2 regions of the Pseudoalteromonas phenolica genome follow, and region 1 is predicted to be linked to the other one. Evidence: predicted binding sites of a transcription regulator. Region 1 holds the regulator's gene; the other holds the start of a gene.
The links. The regulator MetJ, encoded in region 1, represses methionine synthesis genes. The targets are predictions, from matches to a motif close to TAGACGTCTAGACGTCTA.
Positions count from the first base shown of each region.

Region 2: the regulator MetJ is predicted to act here: its motif matches at 8,638-8,655, upstream of PP2015_RS10370 (homoserine O-succinyltransferase).

Region 1 covers NZ_CP013187.1:3,420,853-3,431,426, forward strand. The annotation lists gene metB (cystathionine gamma-synthase) at 1-1,166, opposite strand, end outside; gene metJ (met regulon transcriptional regulator MetJ) at 1,465-1,788, shown strand; gene PP2015_RS15380 (malic enzyme-like NAD(P)-binding protein) at 1,874-3,127, opposite strand; gene rpmE (50S ribosomal protein L31) at 3,936-4,151, opposite strand; gene priA (primosomal protein N') at 4,406-6,577, shown strand; gene PP2015_RS15395 (SPOR domain-containing protein) at 6,585-7,118, shown strand; gene hslV (ATP-dependent protease subunit HslV) at 7,203-7,721, shown strand; gene hslU (HslU--HslV peptidase ATPase subunit) at 7,731-9,059, shown strand; gene PP2015_RS15410 (gamma-butyrobetaine hydroxylase family protein) at 9,146-9,529, shown strand; gene PP2015_RS15415 (methyl-accepting chemotaxis protein) at 9,652-10,574, opposite strand, start outside.
Region 2 covers NZ_CP013187.1:2,362,066-2,372,639, forward strand. The annotation lists gene PP2015_RS10345 (Leu/Phe/Val dehydrogenase) at 1-262, opposite strand, end outside; gene PP2015_RS10350 (aldo/keto reductase) at 575-1,552, opposite strand; gene PP2015_RS10355 (BCCT family transporter) at 1,711-3,678, opposite strand; gene metH (methionine synthase) at 3,938-6,571, opposite strand; gene PP2015_RS10365 (homocysteine S-methyltransferase family protein) at 6,582-7,637, opposite strand; gene PP2015_RS10370 (homoserine O-succinyltransferase) at 7,627-8,574, opposite strand; gene PP2015_RS10375 (DMT family transporter) at 8,737-9,624, shown strand; gene ettA (energy-dependent translational throttle protein EttA) at 9,727-10,574, shown strand, end outside.

The DNA of each region.
Region 1 (10,574 bases):
GGTGCCTTGCCAGGCTGTGTTTTAGCAAAAGCCACTTCGAGGTCTGCAAGTAGGTCTGCTACTTCCTCAATACCGACAGAAATACGGATCAAAGTATCGCCGACACCCGCTTCTAAACGTGCTTTAGGCTCCATGCCTGCATGTGTCATGGTCGCAGGGTGACAAATTAAACTCTCAACACCACCTAAAGACTCAGCCAACGAGAACTCTTTCACTGTTGTTAAGAAAGCGGCAGCATCTTCAAGACCGCCTGCGATATCAAAACTCACCATGCCACCAAATCCTAACTGCTGCTTTTTCGCCAGTTCGTGTTGCGGGTGTGATTCAAGACCTGGATAATACACTTTGCGAACGTACTCCGACTGCTCTAAGTATTTGGCGATAGCGAGGGCATTTTCTTCATGTTGTTTAAGGCGCACTTTAAGGGTTCTTAAACCACGTAATGTCAAATAGCTATCGAATGGTGCACCAGTAATGCCTATGTTATTTGCCCACCAAGCCAGCTCGTCGCCTAACTCTTGGGTTTTCGCAATTACCGCACCGCCAACAACATCTGAATGACCATTAATGTATTTGGTTGTCGAATGCACCACAATATCAACACCAAATGAAATTGGGTTCTGTAGCGCTGGAGATAAAAACGTATTGTCAGCCCCCACTAAAGCGCCCACTGCATGGGCTGCATTCACAACCGCATCGATGTCTGTAAGACGAAGAATTGGGTTACTTGGCGTTTCAATCCAAACCAGTTTAGGTTTGATCTCTGCAATTTGTGCAAGGCTGTCAGCGCGAGTTAAATCTAAAACTTTTAGTTTTAACAAGCCACGCTTTTCAAGTGATGTGAATAAACGATAACTACCACCATAACAATCATGTGGAATAACTAAGGTATCGTCGTGATTTAAAAGTTGTGTTACTAGGTGTACAGCTGCCATACCGGTCGCGGTGATGATGCCTTTTTCTCCGCCTTCAAGCTGCGCTAATGCTTCAGCTAGAATATCGCGATTTGGATTACCGCTACGGCCGTAATCGTAATCACGCTTAGTATCGAAATCAGCGAACGAATACGTTGTAGAAAGATAAAGAGGAGGCACAACCGCACCATGATGCTTATCGGCTTCGATACCATGTCTGACTGCGACTGTTGACTTATTGCGTTGGCTCATATCACCACCTAGTATATGGATGTTTAGACGTCTAAAAGGTTAGATGATCAAATTAGAGAAGTCAAAACATTTATACTGCTAAATGGCTATTTAACTAGAATTTGACTATCTTTTTTAAACCGATAAAATTTCGCCACTTCGTTAACTAATATTGTTAATAAGACTGGGTTTTTGACCATAAATCGGTACATTAACCTTAGTTTGAGTTGGGCGTTAGTCAAACTAAGTCAATTAAAGCCGTCGCAAACGAGCGTAGTCTTATTGGCAGTAATTACTCTAAAGGCATCAGAAAAATATTATGGCTAAATGGAATGGTGAGTATATTCACCCTTATGCAGAGCATGGCAAGAAATCAGAGCAAGTGAAGAAGATCACCGTGTCGATCCCTTTGAATGTATTAAAAGTATTAACTGACGAACGTACACGACGTCAGGTTAACAACCTACGCCATGCAACAAACAGTGAGTTGCTATGTGAAGCATTTCTGCATGCCTTTACGGGTCAACCACTTCCAAGCGATGAGGACTTACGTAAAGACAATCCTGAGAAAATCCCTGTTGAAGTGCGTAACATCATGAAAGAGATGGGCTTAGAGATCCCAGAGATTAACGAAGAAGGTTAATCGCCTTAGTTTCTCTCGAAGAAAAACATAGAAATAAAAAACCTCGCCATTGCGAGGTTTTTTATTAATTTAATCTTGCTTAGGATTAAGATTCAAATTGTGCCATGTAGTTTTCTGGTAGATCGATTTGCGCAACGCCAGAATCAATCGCAGCTTGTGCTACAGCTTTAGCAATGCGAGGTAATAAACGCGGATCCATTGGCTTAGGAATAATATACTCAGCGCCAAACTCTAGCGACTCAACATCGGCTGCTTTAAGCACTTGCTCAGGCACAGGCTCTTTCGCAATACCACGAATAGCTTCTACGGCTGCGATCTTCATTTCATCATTAATCGCTGTTGCACGCACATCAAGTGCACCGCGGAAGATAAATGGGAAACATAAAACGTTGTTCACTTGGTTAGGATAATCCGAACGACCTGTCGCCATAATTAAATCGTTACGTGCACCATGTGCAACTTCTGGATTAATTTCAGGGTCTGGGTTTGAACAGGCAAAGACAACCGGCTTGTCCGCCATAAGCTTTAGGTCTTCTGGAGAAAGTAAGTCAGGGCCAGATACACCCACAAATACATCTGCTTCAGCGATAACGTCTTGCAGCGTACGCTTATCAGTGTTGTTAGCAAATAGCTTTTTATATTCGTTTAAGTCATCGCGACGCGTATGGATAACACCTTTACGGTCTAGCATGTAAATATGCTCACGCTGTGCACCACATTTTATCAGCAGCTCCATACATGCGATTGCTGCAGCGCCTGCACCTAAACACACAATGATAGCGTCGTGGATGTCTTTACCTTGTACTTCCAATGCATTCAACATACCCGCAGCAGTTACAATCGCAGTACCATGCTGGTCGTCGTGGAATACAGGTATATCACAACGCTCTATAAGTGCTTTTTCAATCTCAAAACACTCTGGTGCTTTAATATCTTCAAGGTTGATACCACCAAAAGTATCTGCAATATTCGCAACCGTATTGATAAAGTCTTCAGTGGTGCGGTGCTTTACTTCAATGTCGATTGAATCTAAGCCTGCAAAACGTTTGAATAGTAGCGCTTTACCTTCCATTACTGGTTTAGAAGCAAGTGGGCCTAAGTTACCTAAACCTAAAATTGCAGTACCATTACTGATCACCGCAACCATATTGCCTTTACCTGTATATCGGTATGCATTAGCAGGATCTGCAGCAATTTCTCGAACTGGCTCAGCCACACCTGGGCTGTAGGCCAACGCAAGATCTTTAACTGTTTCGGCTGGTTTAGTTAATTCAACACTGATTTTACCTGGAACGGGATGAGCGTGGTAATGTAAAGCTTGTTCACGAAAGTCTGACATGACGCGATTTTTTCCTGCAAAGAAGTTAAAAGTGAGAGTGAAATAATTCGCAATAACTAAAAGATACTCGCTTTCTAGATATATTCAAGCAATTTCAGGTCTATCCACTTTTTAGCGAAATTTATCTGCAAGATGCCGCAATTTTGCAGATTTTATGAAACATTCTTTTAGCTTTTTTGACATTTTATTGACCTAAAAAAGGGTCAGTACGCTTAATAAACCAGCAATTTATACGACTAAAAATGCCACCCTATCAATCACAAAAAGAACGCTGAACTTATCGAATTTTATTAGATTTTAGACTCTTTTAAATACATTTAGACAACTTTAACTCTTAAAAAAAACAGTTTAAGCAGCCGTATTTTTGAGAAAGCTAAAGTCAATCTCGATGAAAAGTGCAAAGTTATGCATTTAGTTGTTGCGCCATTTTCTACGGCTTTGCTATGAAAAAAGTTTGGTGTAAAAGAAATAATTTTGCAGAAAAAGAGCCAGAGAAACGATACTAAGTCAGCAGGAAATAATGAATATTCAGAGGATTAATAAGTTTTATACCAATCCTCAATAATACTCAACCATTTTGAGGGACTAAAACTGACGCTAGCTTCGTTAAAAATTTCTTATTTAGAACAACTAAAAAGCAAAATTTTAACCTTGCCTACATGGAAGTAGGTACCTCAGCGATAGCAGGACGCGTGAGCGGTGCTATCGACCGGTTTTCCTTGCCTCAAAATAGAGCGCTTAATTAAGAGGATTGGTATTAGACATAAAAAAAGCACCCAAATGGGTGCCTTTCTCAAACAAGCGCTGCTTATTTCTTGCTGCTAAGAGCACCGAAACGCTTGTTGAAGCGATCAACACGACCACCTGTATCAAGGATCTTCTGCTTACCAGTGTAAAACGGGTGACATGCAGAACATACGTCTAGGTGGATGTCTTTACATAGTGTTGAACGAGTTTCGAATTTGTTACCACATGAACAAGTTGCTGTGATTGACTCGTACTTAGGGTGGATACCTTCTTTCATAGTAAACCTCTAGGTTAGGCCGTATCGCTCTCCAAACCCGAAGTTTGGCACCATACGTAGTTATATTCAAATTAGTGGACGCGTATTTTATTGGAGTCGTCTGAGATCTACAAGCAATAATTGCACAAAAAGTAAATAAACAGGCCGTTAATTACGCCTAATCCATTGAACAGTCATTTACCGCGCGTTTTTCTCTGGGATTTCAAGGTCTGCTTTAGTACATTATAACTATCTACAGCCATGCTCGAACATTCATGCTATTTGTTGAAGTTGCTCTAAAAGTCCCACTACATAGAACCTTTGATTATAAGATCGACCCGAATATAACAGTTCATAAAGGCTGTCGTGTGTGGGTAACTTTTGCCAATCGAAAACTGGTCGCCATGGTCGTTGACATCAAAGCGAAGACAGATGTGCCTGAAAATAAAATCAAAGCCATTACCTCTGTTATTGATGAGCGTCCTATTGTCAGTGATGCATATCTTACCTTTTTGAAATTTACAGCACGTTATTATTGCCATTCGCTAGGCGAAACTATTTTTACTGCGCTACCAGCATCTCTACGTCAAGGTGAGCACCCAGATAAAACCCAAGTGCCCAATTACACACTCACTGAGGAAGGAAAAGCATCTCCCAAGCTTCGCGCTAAAAAGCAATTAGCACTGATTGAGCATTTAAAAGGCTCTGGCGTAACGAGCCTCACTGAGTTAAAAGCATTAGGGTTCACAACACAACAAATCAAGCCGCTCAAAGAGAAAGGCTTTATTGCAGAAGCCATCAATCACTGTGAAGCTTGGTCGTCGCACACTCTTGAGATTGCAAACAAACCGCGCCTAAATGAAGAGCAGGCTGCCATTTGTGCCGCCGTGAACCAACAAACAGGATATCGTACTTTCTTAATTGAAGGCGTCACGGGCAGTGGCAAAACTGAGGTGTATTTACAGTGTTTAGAAAAAATACTTAATGCTGGTAAACAAGCACTGATTCTAGTGCCTGAAATTGGCCTGACGCCGCAAACAGTGAACCGCTTCAGGCGCCGCTTTCCAAATACTCCGATTGATTTATGGCATTCAAATTTAACCGACAATGAGCGCTTACACACTTGGCGACGCGCTGAACAAGGCAGTAGTGCTTTGGTTATCGCAACTCGCTCAGGGATTTTTTTACCTTTTAAGAGCTTAGGCATGGTCGTGGTAGATGAAGAGCATGATGGGTCTTTCAAGCAACAAGATGGACTACGTTATCACGCTCGAGACTTGGCTGTTTACCGCTGTGCAACACAACAAATCCCCCTTTTATTAGGCACTGCAACCCCTGCACTCGAAACCCTACACAACGCACTCAATAACAAATATCAATTAGTGTCGCTGACCAAACGTGCGCAAACCAAAGTAGATAACGCTTACTTGTTGATTGATATGAAGGGCCAACCGCATCAAAATGGTTTTGCACCAACTACTTTACAGCATATTGAACGAACGCTCGCACGTGGAAAACAAGTCATGGTGTTCTTAAACCGCCGAGGTTATGCACCTACTTTAATGTGTCACGAGTGTGGCTGGCTCAGCGAATGTCATCGATGTAGCGCAAGTGCCACTTATCACAAAAGTATGTCTCGTTTAGTCTGCCATCATTGCGGTGAGCAAAGCTATGTGCCACCCCAGTGTGTTGATTGTGGTAGTACCAATATTTTACCTGTGGGCTTGGGTACTGAACAAGTTGAGCAGTTTTTAGAATTGCAATTTCCCGACACGCCTTTAAGCCGCATTGATCGAGATTCAACTCGCCGTAAAGGCGCACTCGAAGAAGCCCTCAATGAAATTAATGAAGGTGGTGCACGTATTCTAGTTGGCACTCAAATGCTGGCTAAAGGCCATCACTTTGCTGACGTCAGTCTAGTCATCATTTTAGATGTAGACAGTGGTTTATATAGCAGTGACTTTAGAGCTACGGAGCATATGGCTCAATTAATCACTCAAGTTGCTGGTCGTGCTGGGCGAAGTGGAGAACCTGGCACTGTTTTACTACAAACACATTATTGCGAACACCCGCTTTTACAAGATTTAGTCAATAATGGATATGGTGACTTTGCCCGTTATGCGCTCAAAGAACGAGAAGAAGTTGCCCTGCCACCATTTAGCTTTTTGGCTTTGATCCGCGCCGAAGCTAACAATGCAAAATTAGTCATCGACTTTTTATCGGATCTGGTTCCTGCAAGCCCATTCTCTGGTATACAATTGCTCGGACCAATTCCCGCGCCGATGGAGCGCGTGGCTGGAAAATATCGATATCAACTACATATTCAAGCGCAGGATCGTGCAATTTTACATAGTTACTTAACTCAGTTATTGGCTTATGTAGATAAGCACCCTTTAGCAAACCGACTGCGCTGGAGTATAGACATAGATCCTATGGATACTTATTAAGTAACTTATGGCACAACACGACTTTATAAATAAAAAGCCCAAAGGCAGAAATACCAAAAAAGCGGCGCCTAGCCCAAAACCCGTCTCAAAATTGCTTATCTTGCTGGCCTTATTGCTGGTTGGCGGTTTTGCATATGGCCTTTGGTATATCACACAAAATGCCGACCCCAAAAAAGTAGAAGAAACCGTCAAACCCATTGCCAAAAAAGAGCAACCGGTGGTGAAACCAAAACCTAAAGATCCTGATTTTATTCAAGAGATTAAAGACGCAGAAATCAAAGTCGAAATTAAAGAAATCAAAAAGCGCGGCCCATACCAGATGCAATGCGGTTCATTTAGAAAACACGAAGACGCAGAGAGCATGAAAGCACAAATTGCTTTTGTCGGCCTAGTTGCTGAAATCCGCAGAACCGAAGGGTCAAATGGTGTCTGGTTTAGAGTACGTCTAGGTCCTTATGAAAGTAAACGACAAGCGGAAAGCGATAAAAATAAGCTCAAGCGTATCAACATCGTAAGCTGTGGAATTTGGGGCTGGACTTGATTTCTCACTAATAGCCCATATACCTACAGCAATCTAAGATATTTAAGTAAGACAAGTGTGAGTTAACGCACAGTAAGGAATTTTATGACTACTATCGTAAGCGTGCGTCGTGACGACAAAGTTGTTATCGGCGGCGACGGTCAAGTGTCACTTGGCAATACAGTAATGAAAGGTAATGCCAAAAAAGTACGCCGTCTTTATAACGGTAAAGTATTAGCGGGGTTTGCCGGCGGTACTGCAGATGCATTTACTTTATTTGAGCGCTTTGAAAGCAAACTAGAAATGCACCAAGGCCATTTAACCAAAGCTGCAGTGGAAATGGCGAAAGATTGGCGCAGCGACCGTGCGCTTCGTAAACTAGAAGCCCTGCTGGCAGTTGCCGATGAAACCGCTTCATTGATCATCACAGGTAACGGTGACGTAGTGCAACCAGAGCATGACCTTATCGCCATTGGTAGTGGTGGTAACTTTGCACAATCTGCTGCAACTGCACTATTAGAGAATACAGATTTAAGTGCACGTGAAATCGTAGAAAAAAGCCTGAAAATTGCTGGCGATATCTGCGTATTCACTAATAATTTCCAAACCATCGAAGAACTATAGAGGATTGCCATGACTGCGATGACCCCAAGAGAGATCGTGCACGAGTTAGATCAGCACATTATCGGTCAAGATAAAGCCAAAAAAGCCGTGGCAATTGCACTTCGTAACCGCTGGCGTCGTATGCAACTTAACGATGATTTACGCGCCGAAGTTACACCAAAGAATATTCTGATGATCGGCCCAACAGGTGTCGGTAAAACTGAGATTGCACGCCGTTTAGCAAAACTTGCCAATGCACCTTTCCTGAAAGTTGAAGCGACTAAGTTCACTGAAGTAGGCTATGTAGGTAAAGAAGTTGAGACTATCATTCGAGATTTAGTCGATATCTCAATCAAGATGACGCGTGAGCAACAAGCGAAAAAACACCAACATCGCGCTGAAGAAGCCGCAGAAGAACGTATTCTTGATGCACTACTACCACCAGCGAAAGATGCATGGGGTGAAGCTCAGCCTGCTGAAAATAACAGCACACGTCAGGTATTCCGTAAGAAATTACGTGAAGGCCAACTAGACGACAAAGAAATTGACATTGATGTTGCTGAAGTTGCACCTCAAGTTGAGATCATGGCGCCCCCAGGTATGGAAGAAATGACCAACCAATTACAAGGTCTATTCCAAAACATGGGTGGCGACAAGCGTAAGAGCCGTAAGCTGAAAATCAAAGATGCTTTCAAGCTGCTTGTTGAAGAAGAAGCCGCTAAAATGGTGAATCAAGAAGAGCTCAAAGAACAAGCTATTTTTGCCGTAGAGCAAAACGGTATTGTGTTCATCGATGAAATCGACAAGATCTGTAAACGCGGTGAAGCACAAGGTCCAGACGTGAGTCGTGAAGGTGTACAGCGTGATTTACTGCCTCTAATTGAAGGTTCAACAGTCAGCACGAAACACGGTATGGTTAAAACTGACCACATTCTTTTCATAGCCTCTGGTGCGTTCCAAATGGCTAAACCTTCAGACTTAATTCCTGAGTTACAAGGCCGCTTACCTATTCGTGTAGAACTTGAAGCTCTATCTGCAGCTGACTTCAAACGCATTCTAACTGAACCTCATGCGTCACTAACTGAGCAGCAACAAGCGCTACTCGGCACTGAGCAAGTGGCAATTGATTTTACTGATGATGCTCTTACTAAGATTGCTGAAGCTGCATGGCAGGTCAACGAGAAAACTGAAAACATCGGTGCCCGTCGCCTTCACACTGTGATGGAAAAGCTAATGGAAGAAATCTCTTTCGATGCCTCTGAAAAAACAGGTTCAACGCTGACTATCGATGCTAGCTATGTTGAACAGCATTTAGATATGCTGGTACAAGACGAAGACTTAAGTCGCTTTATTCTTTAAGCTTAAAGAATAAATATGCATTATTAAGCGGGGTTTATACCCCGCTTTTTTGTAAGATATAGATAAAATACTCTTTGAGAACAGTCATGTATATTGTCAATAAACTTCACTATCATACCGTTTCAAAAGCACTCGACATTTACTTTGATGATGATCAAGTGTTTACCTTAAGCTGTGAGTATTTGCGAACTCACTCACCTTCAGCAGAAGTACAAGGTCACGGTAATCAGTCTAAAGATCCGCTGAACTTGGTGTTAAATAAGCAAGAGGTAGCCATCAAAAAACTTGAGCCTGTTGGACATTATGCTGTGAGACTTATTTTTGATGACGGCCATGACTCAGGGCTATATAGCTGGCAATACCTTCGTGCACTTTCAGAAGAAAAAGCAGAACGATGGCAGAGGTACCAAGCAAGGATTGAGGAGTATCACGCCAATCAAGATCGTATTCCAATCAAGTTCACGCCCTAGCCTAGAGTACTAAAGCTTGAATATAAAAAAACGCAGCTAACGCTGCGTTTTTCAGTTCTAACTAGTATTCTAGCAGTGCTACTAGATTCAGTATCGATACTAAATTAGTAACGGTACTTTTATTAATATCTATACTTAGCAACCGCCTCATGCAGTACTTTGGCTTGCTCTGAAACCTCTTCACTACTTTGAGCGTTACTCTGTGCATGCTCAGATGCAACTTGAGCAATATCACGAATACGAACCACGTTCTTATTTACCTCAGAAGCTACTTGGTTCTGCTCATCTATTGCAGTAGCAATGTGCGTGCTCATTTCCATAATAGTTTGTACATCAGCCGTAATTGAACTTAACAGCTCACCAGCTTTTTCAGCTTGTGACATGCTCTCACTACCTTGAGTACGACACTGCTGCATAATACTTACCACAGACTGAGTGCGCTCTTGCAGGGTAGAAATGATACTTTCAATTTCTTGTGTCGAATCTTGCGTACGTTGCGCTAATGAGCGAACCTCATCGGCAACGACTGCAAAACCTCGACCTTGTTCACCTGCACGCGCAGCCTCAATTGCCGCATTTAAAGCAAGTAAGTTCGTCTGCTCCGCGATACCACGAATAACGTCAAGTACCGAACCAATCGTCTCTGCATCGCGCTCTAATTGAGAAACCACATCTGATGCGCCACCTAATGAATCAGACAATGCCATAATTCGCTGAATTGTCGCATCAACTTCTACTCGGCCTTGTTGCGCATTGCCATTGGTTGATTCAGCTTTATTTGCAGCTGCTTCTGTGTTGTGCGAAATATCTTGAATCGTCGCCTGCATTTCAGTTGCAGCTGTTGCCACCATATCAGCTTCATGCAACTGCTCATGCATACCCGCACTGGTTTGCGCTGTTGTTTCACTCAGGTGATGAGTCGCTTCATTAATTGTACCTAACGCCGAGTTCACCTCTGAAATCAGTATCTTAAAGTCATCTATTAGGCTGTTAAAATCTTCTGTCATCGTGGTAATCTCATCGTTACCTGTTGACTCAATTTTAA
Region 2 (10,574 bases), 1.1 Mb from region 1:
TCGCATCACCAATAATTACAGACTTGCCGCCACCAAATGGTAATCGAGCAACCGCATTTTTGTAAGTCATGCCTTTCGATAAACGCAATACATCGTAAACAGCATCTTCATCTTTTGCGTAATCCCACATACGACAGCCGCCAACTGCAGGACCTAATTTTGTGCTATGAACGGCAATGATAGCTTTTAAGCCAGACTCTTTATCTGAGCAAAAAACCACTTGTTCATGGTTATCAAATTCAACTTGGTTAAATACAGCCACTTTATTGTTCTCCGAATTTTTACCCATTAGTCGGGTGTAGCGCTGAAACTGCGATGACTCTATCACTATATTTTCAAATTCTCTATAAATTGAGGCATTCATTCTCTACAAATCTACTAATAGACAATTTCAATCTAATTGAAATAACTTAATTAGAAAATATATTCAAATTAAATCCTCTAAATATTTGCTTAAGTTAAAAATAGTCATTGAAGCGGCATAAAGAGCTGACGTTAACGTAAAGGTCACGGCAAGTGTAAAATTTTTAATACAAAAAAACCGCCATTTGGCGGTTTTTATAAGTATGACTTCTTAAGGTAAAGCCTCGCCTCGAGCACTGACAAAAAGGCTATACCATTCATCTCGCGTTAGTTCAAAATCAAGAGCCATTGTAGCCCCCTTTATTCTCTCTAAATTAGTTGTACCAATTATGGGTTGAATATTGCTCGGATGCTTCATTAAAAATGCAAGTACCACAGCTTCTGCTGTAGCATGATGCTTTTGAGCTAGTTCGAGAACAAGCTTGGATGTTCTTCTAATGTGCTCGCATTCCGAATTCAAACCTTGTTCAGAATATTTACCTTGTGCTAAACAACCCCAAGCCTGAAGTTGGATATGTTTGGTTTGACAATATTCCAAAGTACCACTCACAAAATCGACTGAATTGTTTCCATCGCTACCCACTAATACACCGTCGTTCAGCCAATCCAATTTGCCTAAACTCATCTCAATTTGATTAGCAATAATTGGCGTATCAAGGTTTTTTTGCAGAAATTCAACTTGAAACTGATTCATATTTGACACCGCAAAATGTTTTACTTTTCCATCAGCTTGTAAAGTCATTAATGTTTCTGCCAATTCATGTATTTGCATCAGTGGATCAGGTCTATGGAGCATTAATATATCTAGATACTCCGTATTCAATCGCCTTAAACTGCCTTCAACAGAATGTTTAATCCACTTTTCAGAAAAGTCATACCTTCCAGGTAAGTTTGCTTCTTTAAATCTGATCCCACATTTGCTTTGTATGATCATACTGTCTCTAAGTTCTGGTTTTTGCTTTAGTACTTCACCAAAAACTTGTTCTGCTTTGCCTAGACGGTAAATGTCTGCATGGTCAAAAAAATTTATGCCGTAAGACATAGCTGCGTCAATTACCGAATGCGCGTGAGAGATATCTTTTGTCGTTATTGGGTCTTTATCCCATCCACCACCTAATCCCATACACCCATAAGCAATCCTGCTAACTGTTGGGAAATATGTTGATAAAGGAAATACCTGACTTACCATTCACTCACCTTTCTATGATTCTCGAAAAACAGTTATAGAAGTAGTAATTACTTCTATAACACGTTAATTATCTGACGATTTCTTATAAATTTTAAATACTCTCAGAACACTAAATGCAATGTCAATATCGACTAAGCACCTCATAAACTCTCAGAGTTCTATAGAACAGGTCCTTCATCACGCAGTATATGCAAAAAGTGCATATGTTTTTGATATTGATTGATCACATCATTTATCACTGCAGCTTCAGACCAGCCCATGATGTCATAATCCTGACCGCCTTCAAGTAAGTGAACTTCCGCTCGGTAATAGCTTTCACTCCCTTCTTCTTGATCATGACTAAAGCTTGGCTGAACGTGTTCTTTCTTATATACGCCATAAATAAAATCATGCTCTTCTCCATGGTTCACCACAAGAGAGATACATTTTTCTGAGACTTTGATTTCAGCTTCAATATCATTCAGTTCAAACTGGGCTTTTATTGCTTTAAACGCTCGCTTCACTTCTTTGTTTAAAAACTGATTAATGTCTTTTTTATCTGGTGTTGAAACTATGTTATTCAGTTTTTCTTTCCAATCATTGCTTTCCTCACCACTTATATTTAACACCGCATGGTGCTGTAAACTTTCACGTTTCGCACTTTCAACTTCGAGGGCCTTTACTAAACCAAAGCATGAAAACAAGAGTACGAGTGAGAAAGGTAATGCGCTGGCAATCGTCATCGTTTGCAAGGCTTCTAACCCACCAACCAAGCTAAGCACTGCAGCAACGACGCCAACACTAATCGCCCAGAATAGTCGCTGCCATACTGGTGTATTGTTTTCACCATTTGAACACAACATGTCGATCACCATAGCGCCTGAGTCACACGATGTGACAAAGAATATGACGATCATTGCGACTGATAATACAGTCAATATTGTTGACCAAGGGAATTGCTCTAAGAATACAAATAAAGCAACCGAAGAGTTTTCACTCACCATATTTGCGACCTGTTGAGCGCCCTGTTCTACCACCATATAAATCGCACTATTACCAAAAACAGTCATCCAAAGCAGCGTAAATGCTGTAGGCACCACCATGACACCTAATACAAACTCTCGAATGGTTCTACCTTTTGATATACGCGCGATGAATAAACCAACAAATGGTGCCCAGGCTAACCACCAGCCCCAATAGAAAATAGTCCAACCGCCGATCCAACTTTTCTTCTCGTAAGCAAATAAATTGAATGTATTCGAGACAATTTCAGAAAGGTAAGCGCCAACGTTTTGCACATAAGCTTGTAATAGGAATACGCTAGGACCTAGTATGAAGATAAATGCGAGTAAAGCTATCGCCAAGAGCATATTGGCTTCAGAGAGTATTTTGATCCCTTTATCTAACCCCGTTGCCACCGATACTGACGCCAATGCAGTGATGACTACCATGATAATGACTTGATTGGTTTGGCTAACATCAAATTCGAATAAATAATTAAGCCCTGCATTCACCTGACTTGCACCTAGCCCTAAGGAAGTGGCCACACCAAACACCGTACTGACAACCGCAAAAATATCGACTAAATGCCCTTGCCAGCCATAGATTTTATCGCCAATAATCGGATGAAGCGCAGATCGTAATGTTAGAGGTAACTTATGACGATAGCTGAAATAAGCCAATACCAAAGCAACAATGGCGTAAATCGCCCAAGCATGAAACCCCCAATGGAAAAAAGTAATTTTCATCGCTTCTTTGATTGCTTCTAATGAGCCCTGCTCTGCAGTAGGCGGTGACAAATAGTGCATAATCGGCTCTGCTACGCCAAAGAACATCAAGCCAATTCCCATACCTGCTGCAAAGAGCATGGAGATCCAAGTACCTAATGAGTAATCAGGGGTTGCATGATCAGGCCCCAGTTTTACAGAGCCAAATCGAGATAAGCTTAGGTATAATACAAAGCCTAAAATGATGGCGACGGTAAGCACATAAAACCAACTACCATTGGCTGTGATCGCATTTTGAATATCAGCAAATAATGACTTTGCCATATTTGGGGCTGAAACAGTGATAATCATCAATAAGAGGATCACCAAAGAGGCTGGGTAAAACACCGCCTTGTTAAATTTTGCTTGTTGTCCGAGCATGGAACACCTTTTATTTCACTAAGAAAAGCTTTTATCTATAAGTAAAAGTACCAATCAAATTTGCCAAATTTAATCTGAAAAAATAAAGAAATAGATAAAAGCTTTATGAATAATTAATTTCATCTCTAATTAATTATATGAAGTTTTCATACAAAAGTAATCCCAGCCCAAAGTAAAAGCTCTATAGGAAAAGTGATGCATAAAAAAGCACTTGTATTAATAAGTGCTTTTCTGAGTGATTTGATTTTAGGTTGAAGTCCTATTCAGGCTCGTATCCAAGATTTGGTGACAACCAGCGCTCTGCCTCTTCAAGGCTCATATTGGTTCGCTGCGCGTAGTCTTCAACCTGATCCTTTTGGATTTGGGCCACCGCATAATATTTAGAATCAGGGTGAGAGAAATACCAGCCCGATACAGCAGCACCTGGCCACATTGCATATGAGCTTGTAAGTTGCATACCGATACGATCTTCAGTTTGCAGTAACGACCAGATTTTTTTCTTCTCAGTATGTTCGGGACATGCAGGATAACCCGGAGCAGGGCGAATACCTTGGTAATTTTCACGAATAAGCTCTTCATTACTGAGGTTTTCATCAGCAGCATAACCCCAGTACTCTTTACGAACTTGCTCATGAAGATATTCAGCAAACGCTTCGGCTAAACGGTCAGCAACTGCCTTAACCATGATCTTGTTGTAGTCATCTTGCTGTGCATCGAACGCTTCAGCTAAGTCGTCTTCTTCTAGGCCACCAGTTACAGCAAATGCACCAAAGTAGTCAGGCGTGCCTTTCGGCGCGACATAGTCAGCTAAACAGTAATTTGGAAAGTCGGTTTTCTCCGTTTGCTGACGTAAGTGACAACTTAACTCTAATACTTCAGAGCGAGTTTCATCTGTGTAGATTTCAATGTCATCACCTACACGGTTCGCTGGGAATAAACCAATCACACCAAGTGGTTTAAGCGCTTGCGTTTTTTCAAACTCATCAAGCATGGCATTGGCATCGTGATAAAGTTTTTTCGCCTCTTCACCGACAATTTCATCGTCCAAAATACGAGGGAATTTACCAGCCAATGACCAAGTCATGAAGTAAGGTGTCCAGTCGATGTATTCACGTAATGTTTTAATGCTCACATCTCTAAACTCTGTAACACCCAGCTTTTTCGGCACTGGAGGTGAGTAGTTATCCCAATCAAGATTTGCGGCATTATCACGGGCACGTTGGATAGTAACCGGTTTACTGCGTGGCTTTTTACGCGCTTGTTGTTCACGCACCTTTTCGTATTCGGCGGTGGTTTTTGCTAAAAATTCCGGCTTTTGTGTTTTGCTTAATAGGCTAGATACCACACCTACTGCACGACTGGCATTGTTCACATACACTACGCCTTTGTCGTATTGAGGCTCAATTTTAACCGCAGTGTGAGCTTTAGAAGTCGTTGCACCACCAATTAATAATGGAATATCAAAGCCACGACGGGTCATTTCTTTCGCCACATGCACCATTTCATCGAGCGATGGCGTAATAAGGCCCGATAGACCAATGGCATCGGCTTTTTCATCAATGGCAGTTTGCAAAATTTTCTCAGCAGGTACCATCACGCCTAAATCAACCACTTCATAGTTGTTACACTGAAGTACAACACCCACAATGTTTTTACCAATGTCGTGTACGTCGCCTTTAACCGTTGCCATGATGATTTTACCATTGGTGGCGCCCTCTTCTTTCTCCGCTTCGATATACGGATCAAGGTAAGCAACGGCACGTTTCATTACACGGGCGGATTTTACAACCTGAGGTAAGAACATTTTACCAGCACCGAATAAATCACCAACAACATTCATGCCGTCCATCAATGGACCTTCAATCACTTGAATTGGTTTATCCATTGAAGCGCGACACTCTTCGGTATCTTCTTCAATATACTCGGTAATACCTTTAACAAGTGCGTGTTCTAAACGCTTTTCTACTGACCAAGTTCGCCACTCTAGGTCTTCCACTTTTTCAGCTTGCGCCAAACCTGAATATTTAGGTGCCAACTCAACCAGTCGCTCACCTGCGCCAGGGTCAGTATTTAATACAACATCTTCTACGGCTTTTCTCAGTTCAAGAGGAATATCATCATAAACCGCAAGCTGACCGGCGTTTACAATGCCCATATCCATGCCTGCTTGAATAGCATGGTATAAGAACACTGAGTGAATGGCTTCACGCACTGGGTTATTACCACGGAACGAGAACGATACGTTCGATACACCACCCGACACTTTACAGTGCGGCAAGTTTTGCTTAATGCGACGTGTGCCCTCAATAAAGTCAACCGCGTAGTTATCGTGTTCTTCAATACCCGTTGCCACGGCAAAAATATTCGGGTCAAAGATAATGTCTTCGGGTGGAAAGCCTAGTTGGTCGACCAAAATACGGTAAGAGCGCTCACAAATCTCAAATTTACGATCTGCTGTTTCGGCTTGCCCTGTTTCATCAAATGCCATGACGACAGCCGCAGCACCAAAACGTTTGATAATTTTAGCCTGACGAATAAACGGCTCTTCACCTTCTTTAAGTGAAATAGAGTTAACTATCGCCTTACCCTGAATACACTTTAAGCCTGCTTCAATGACTTCCCATTTAGACGAGTCAACCATGATAGGCACTCGCGAAATGTCTGGCTCAGAAGCAATCAGGTTTAAGAATTTAGTCATCGCCGCTTTCGAGTCTAACATGGCTTCATCCATGTTGATGTCGATAACTTGCGCGCCGTTTTCTACTTGTTCACGCGCAACATCAAGGGCTGTTTCGTAATCTTCTTCTAAAATTAGACGTTTGAACTTTGCAGAACCGGTAACATTGGTACGCTCACCAACGTTGGTAAAAATTGCGGTATTTTGTTGCGTCATCTGATACTTCCTAATTCAAGTTACACGCTTCAAGGCCCGCTAAGCGCATACGCACATCTAGCTCAGGCAGAGATCTTGGTTTAATTTGCGCAAGGCCATTAGCAAATGCCTTAATATGTTCAGGTGTTGTACCACAACAGCCACCGACGATATTGATGAAGCCTTCTTTGCCCCAGTCGATGATTTCTACTGACATTTCATCAGCTTCTAGGTCGTATTCACCAAATTCATTCGGTAAACCTGCGTTTGGGTGGACTGAAGTAAAGGTTTCACACACACGCGACAGCTCTTCAACATAAGGACGTAATAAGTCTGGACCTAGTGCGCAGTTCAAACCAATTGAAATAGGTTTAATGTGGCGAATTGAATTATAAAATGCCTCGGTTGTTTGACCTGACAATGTTCGACCAGAAGCATCGGTAATAGTACCTGAGATCATTACTGGCAACGTAATACCCGCTTGTTCAAACGCTTCTTCTACGGCAAATGACGCAGCTTTGGCATTTAAAGTGTCGAAAATCGTCTCAATCAAAATTAAATCTGCACCGCCTTCAATCAAAGCAAGCGTAGACTCAATATAGGCCTCAACCAGCGCATCAAAGGTAATATTACGATAACCTGGGTCGTTTACATCTGGTGAGATTGAACACGTTTTAGATGTTGGACCTAGTACACCCGCTACATAGCGTGGTTTGTGCGGCTCTTTTTTAGTGAACTCATCGCAAATTTTACGAGCTAATTTAGCCGACTCAAGGTTGATTTCACGGCTCAAACTGCCCATTTCGTAGTCTTCCATCGAGATGGTGGTCGCATTAAAGGTGTTTGTTTCAATAATGTCAGCACCTGCCGCTAGATATTTACGATGAATATCTGCAATGACATCAGGTTGAGTTAGGCTTAGTAAATCATTATTGCCCTTCACTAACACATGCCAATCTTTAAAGCGCTCGCCGCGATAATCTTCTTCTTCAAATTTATATTCTTGGATCATGGTACCCATGGCGCCATCTAAAATAAGAATACGTTGTTTTAAAGCCTCTTTTAAGGCTGCACTTTTATTCGGCATAGTTGTTAGTCCTTACATCTTGGCTAACTAGGTTAATATCGTATGGAGTTGTTTGGTAAACGTAATAATTAAGCCAATTTGAGAATAACAAAAAGGCATGACTTTGCCATGTTTTACTCGGCTTTTGCTCAGCATCGTTATTCGGGAAATACCCTTCTGGCTTCGGCGCATCGGGACTTTTGGATAGGTCGCGTAAATATTCTTTTTGTAAAGTATCAGCATCGTATTCAGGGTGACCGGTTAAAAACACCTGACTGCCAGACTGGTTTTTAATTAAATACGCACCCACTCTTTCTGAGCCTGCTAACACGGCAAGTTCTGGCGTATTTTGTATTTTAGCAAGGTCAATGTGGCCGTAGCGAGAATGCGGTACTAAAAACTCGTCGTCAAAACCACGAGTTAGTGCACCATGCTCAAACAAACAACGGTGCTTAAATACGCCGCATAATTTATCCTCACGAAGTTCACGCTTTAAACCATAATGATGGTACAAGCCAGCATGAGCTGCCCAACAAGAAAATAACGTTGAAGTCACATGGTTTTCAGCCCAATCAAATAGCTCTTTGAGTTCTTGCCAGTAAATGACATCGTCATATTCCAGATGAGCCAGCGGAGCACCTGTGATGATCATGGCATCGTAGTTTTCATCTTTTACATCAGAAAAATAGCGATAGAACATATCTAAGTGTTGCTCAGAATTTTCTGAACTACGGTGCGTATCTAAACGTAATAAATCGACGTTAACCTGAAGCGGTGTATTCGCAAGTAAACGAATAAACTGTACCTCGGTTTCAACTTTGTTGGGCATGAGATTAAGAATTGCCAAGCGCATCGGACGGATCTCCTGCGTTCTTGCCCGTGATTTAGGCATCACGAAGACATTTTCATGTCTGAGTGTAGCAATGGCAGGTAGCTCATCTTTTACGGTGATCGGCATACAATTCTCCCCAACTTAATTTATGGGTGTCATTATGAACGTAAAGTCGAAAAATTCAACCTCTAGATGTTTAGATGTCTAAAATCTCAACTTATTTGTTTGCAACTGAAAAATTTACTCAGATAATTCACGCGTTGAACATCATTAGAAAAAGAGAAGCAAATGGGGATCGGTGAACTTGCCGCAATTAGCGCAGCCATAGTCTGGGCGTCATCTACAATTTTATACAAACGCTTTAGCCATCATTTATCACCCCTGCAATTAAACGTCAGTAAGGGCATAATTGCGTGTGCACTGATGTTATTAATTTTACTGATCATGCCTGCCAGCCCTTTACCACAATTAACCAGCTCTTGGGCATGGCTGATTGTCAGCGGTATTTTGGGTATTGCCATTGGCGATAGCGCCTACTTTGCAGCCCTCAGAAATATTGGTCCTGCACGAACTCTGGTCATTGAATCACTCGCGCCTGCCATTGCGGGTGTACTAAATATTGTATTGCTCGGCGTATGGCTCAGTGGTCTTGCATGGCTAGGTATTGTTATCACAACTTTAGGCGTTTTGCTGGCAATTAAACCTAAAAACCCATTACCTCAAGTTGAGCACAGCATTTACATCAAAGGCGTTGGTTTTGCGTTGCTTGCAGCCACTTGCCAAGCGGCAGGTATGGTGATGTCAAAGGGCGCGATGAATGCTGAACAAATCGGCAGTTTGTGGGCCGCCTTTATTCGTTTATTTTCAGGCACACTGGCTGTCGCTTGCGTTTTCGCATGTCTAAAAGAACAAAATCTCAAACAAGCCATTACCTTGAATGGCATAAGTCAAAAGCAATGGCTTTTTGTCGCGGTGTTTTTTGGCACCTTTATTGGCCTTTGGTTGCAACTTATTTCAGTCAAACATACCGATCCGGCTATTGCACAAACTATCTTCGCAACCGCCCCACTGATGGTGATGACCATTGGCGCCCTGCGCAAAGAACCCATGACAAGAAATATGATACTGGGTGGGATAATTGCTTTTTCTGGTGTGGCATTGTTGGTTTTGAGTTAATTTCATGAGTTTAAAAAAGAGATAACCTGCTGTTTGATTGACGAAATCGCTAGGTAAACTCTACAATATGCAAGTTAATTTTGAACATGAAAGGTTTCATCTATGGCATTGCCAGATAAGTTTATTTATTCAATGCACCGCGTTAGCAAAGTGGTGCCACCTAAACGTACGATTTTAAAAGATATTTCATTATCTTTCTTCCCAGGTGCGAAAATTGGTGTACTTGGTCTAAACGGCGCAGGTAAATCGACTCTTTTACGTATCATGGCGGGTGTTGATAAAGAGTTTGAAGGTGAGGCGAATGCACTTGCTGGTACTAAAATCGGCTATCTTCCTCAGGAACCTCAATTAGACGAAAACAAAACAGTTCGTGAAACTGTTGAAGAAGCTGTAAGCGAAGTTAAAAACGCCCTTGCGCGTCTTGATGAAGTTTATGCTGAATATGCAATGGATGGCGCTGATTTTGACGCACTTGCAAAAGAGCAAGGTCAATTAGAAGCAATTATTCAAGCGCACGATGGTCACAACCTAGATAACGCACTAGAGCGTGCTGCTGATGCACTTCGTCTTCCTGAGTGGGATGCAAAAATTGAGCACTTATCGGGTGGTGAGCGTCGCCGTGTTGCTATCTGCCGTTTACTTCTAGAAAAGCCAGATATGCTTTTACTAGACGAACCAACCAACCACTTAGATGCAGAGTCTGTTGCTTGGTTAGAGCGTTTCTTACACGACTATGAAGGCACTGTTGTGGCAATTACCCACGACCGTTACTTCTTAGATAACGTTGCTGGTTGGATCTTAGAACTTGACCGTGGCCATGGTATTCCTTGGGAAGGTAACTACTCTTCTTGGCTTGAACAAAAAGATGCACGTCTTAAACAAGAAGAAAAAGCTGAAAAAGCACGTCAAAAGTCGATTGCTCAAGAACTTGAATGGGTACGTTCAAACCC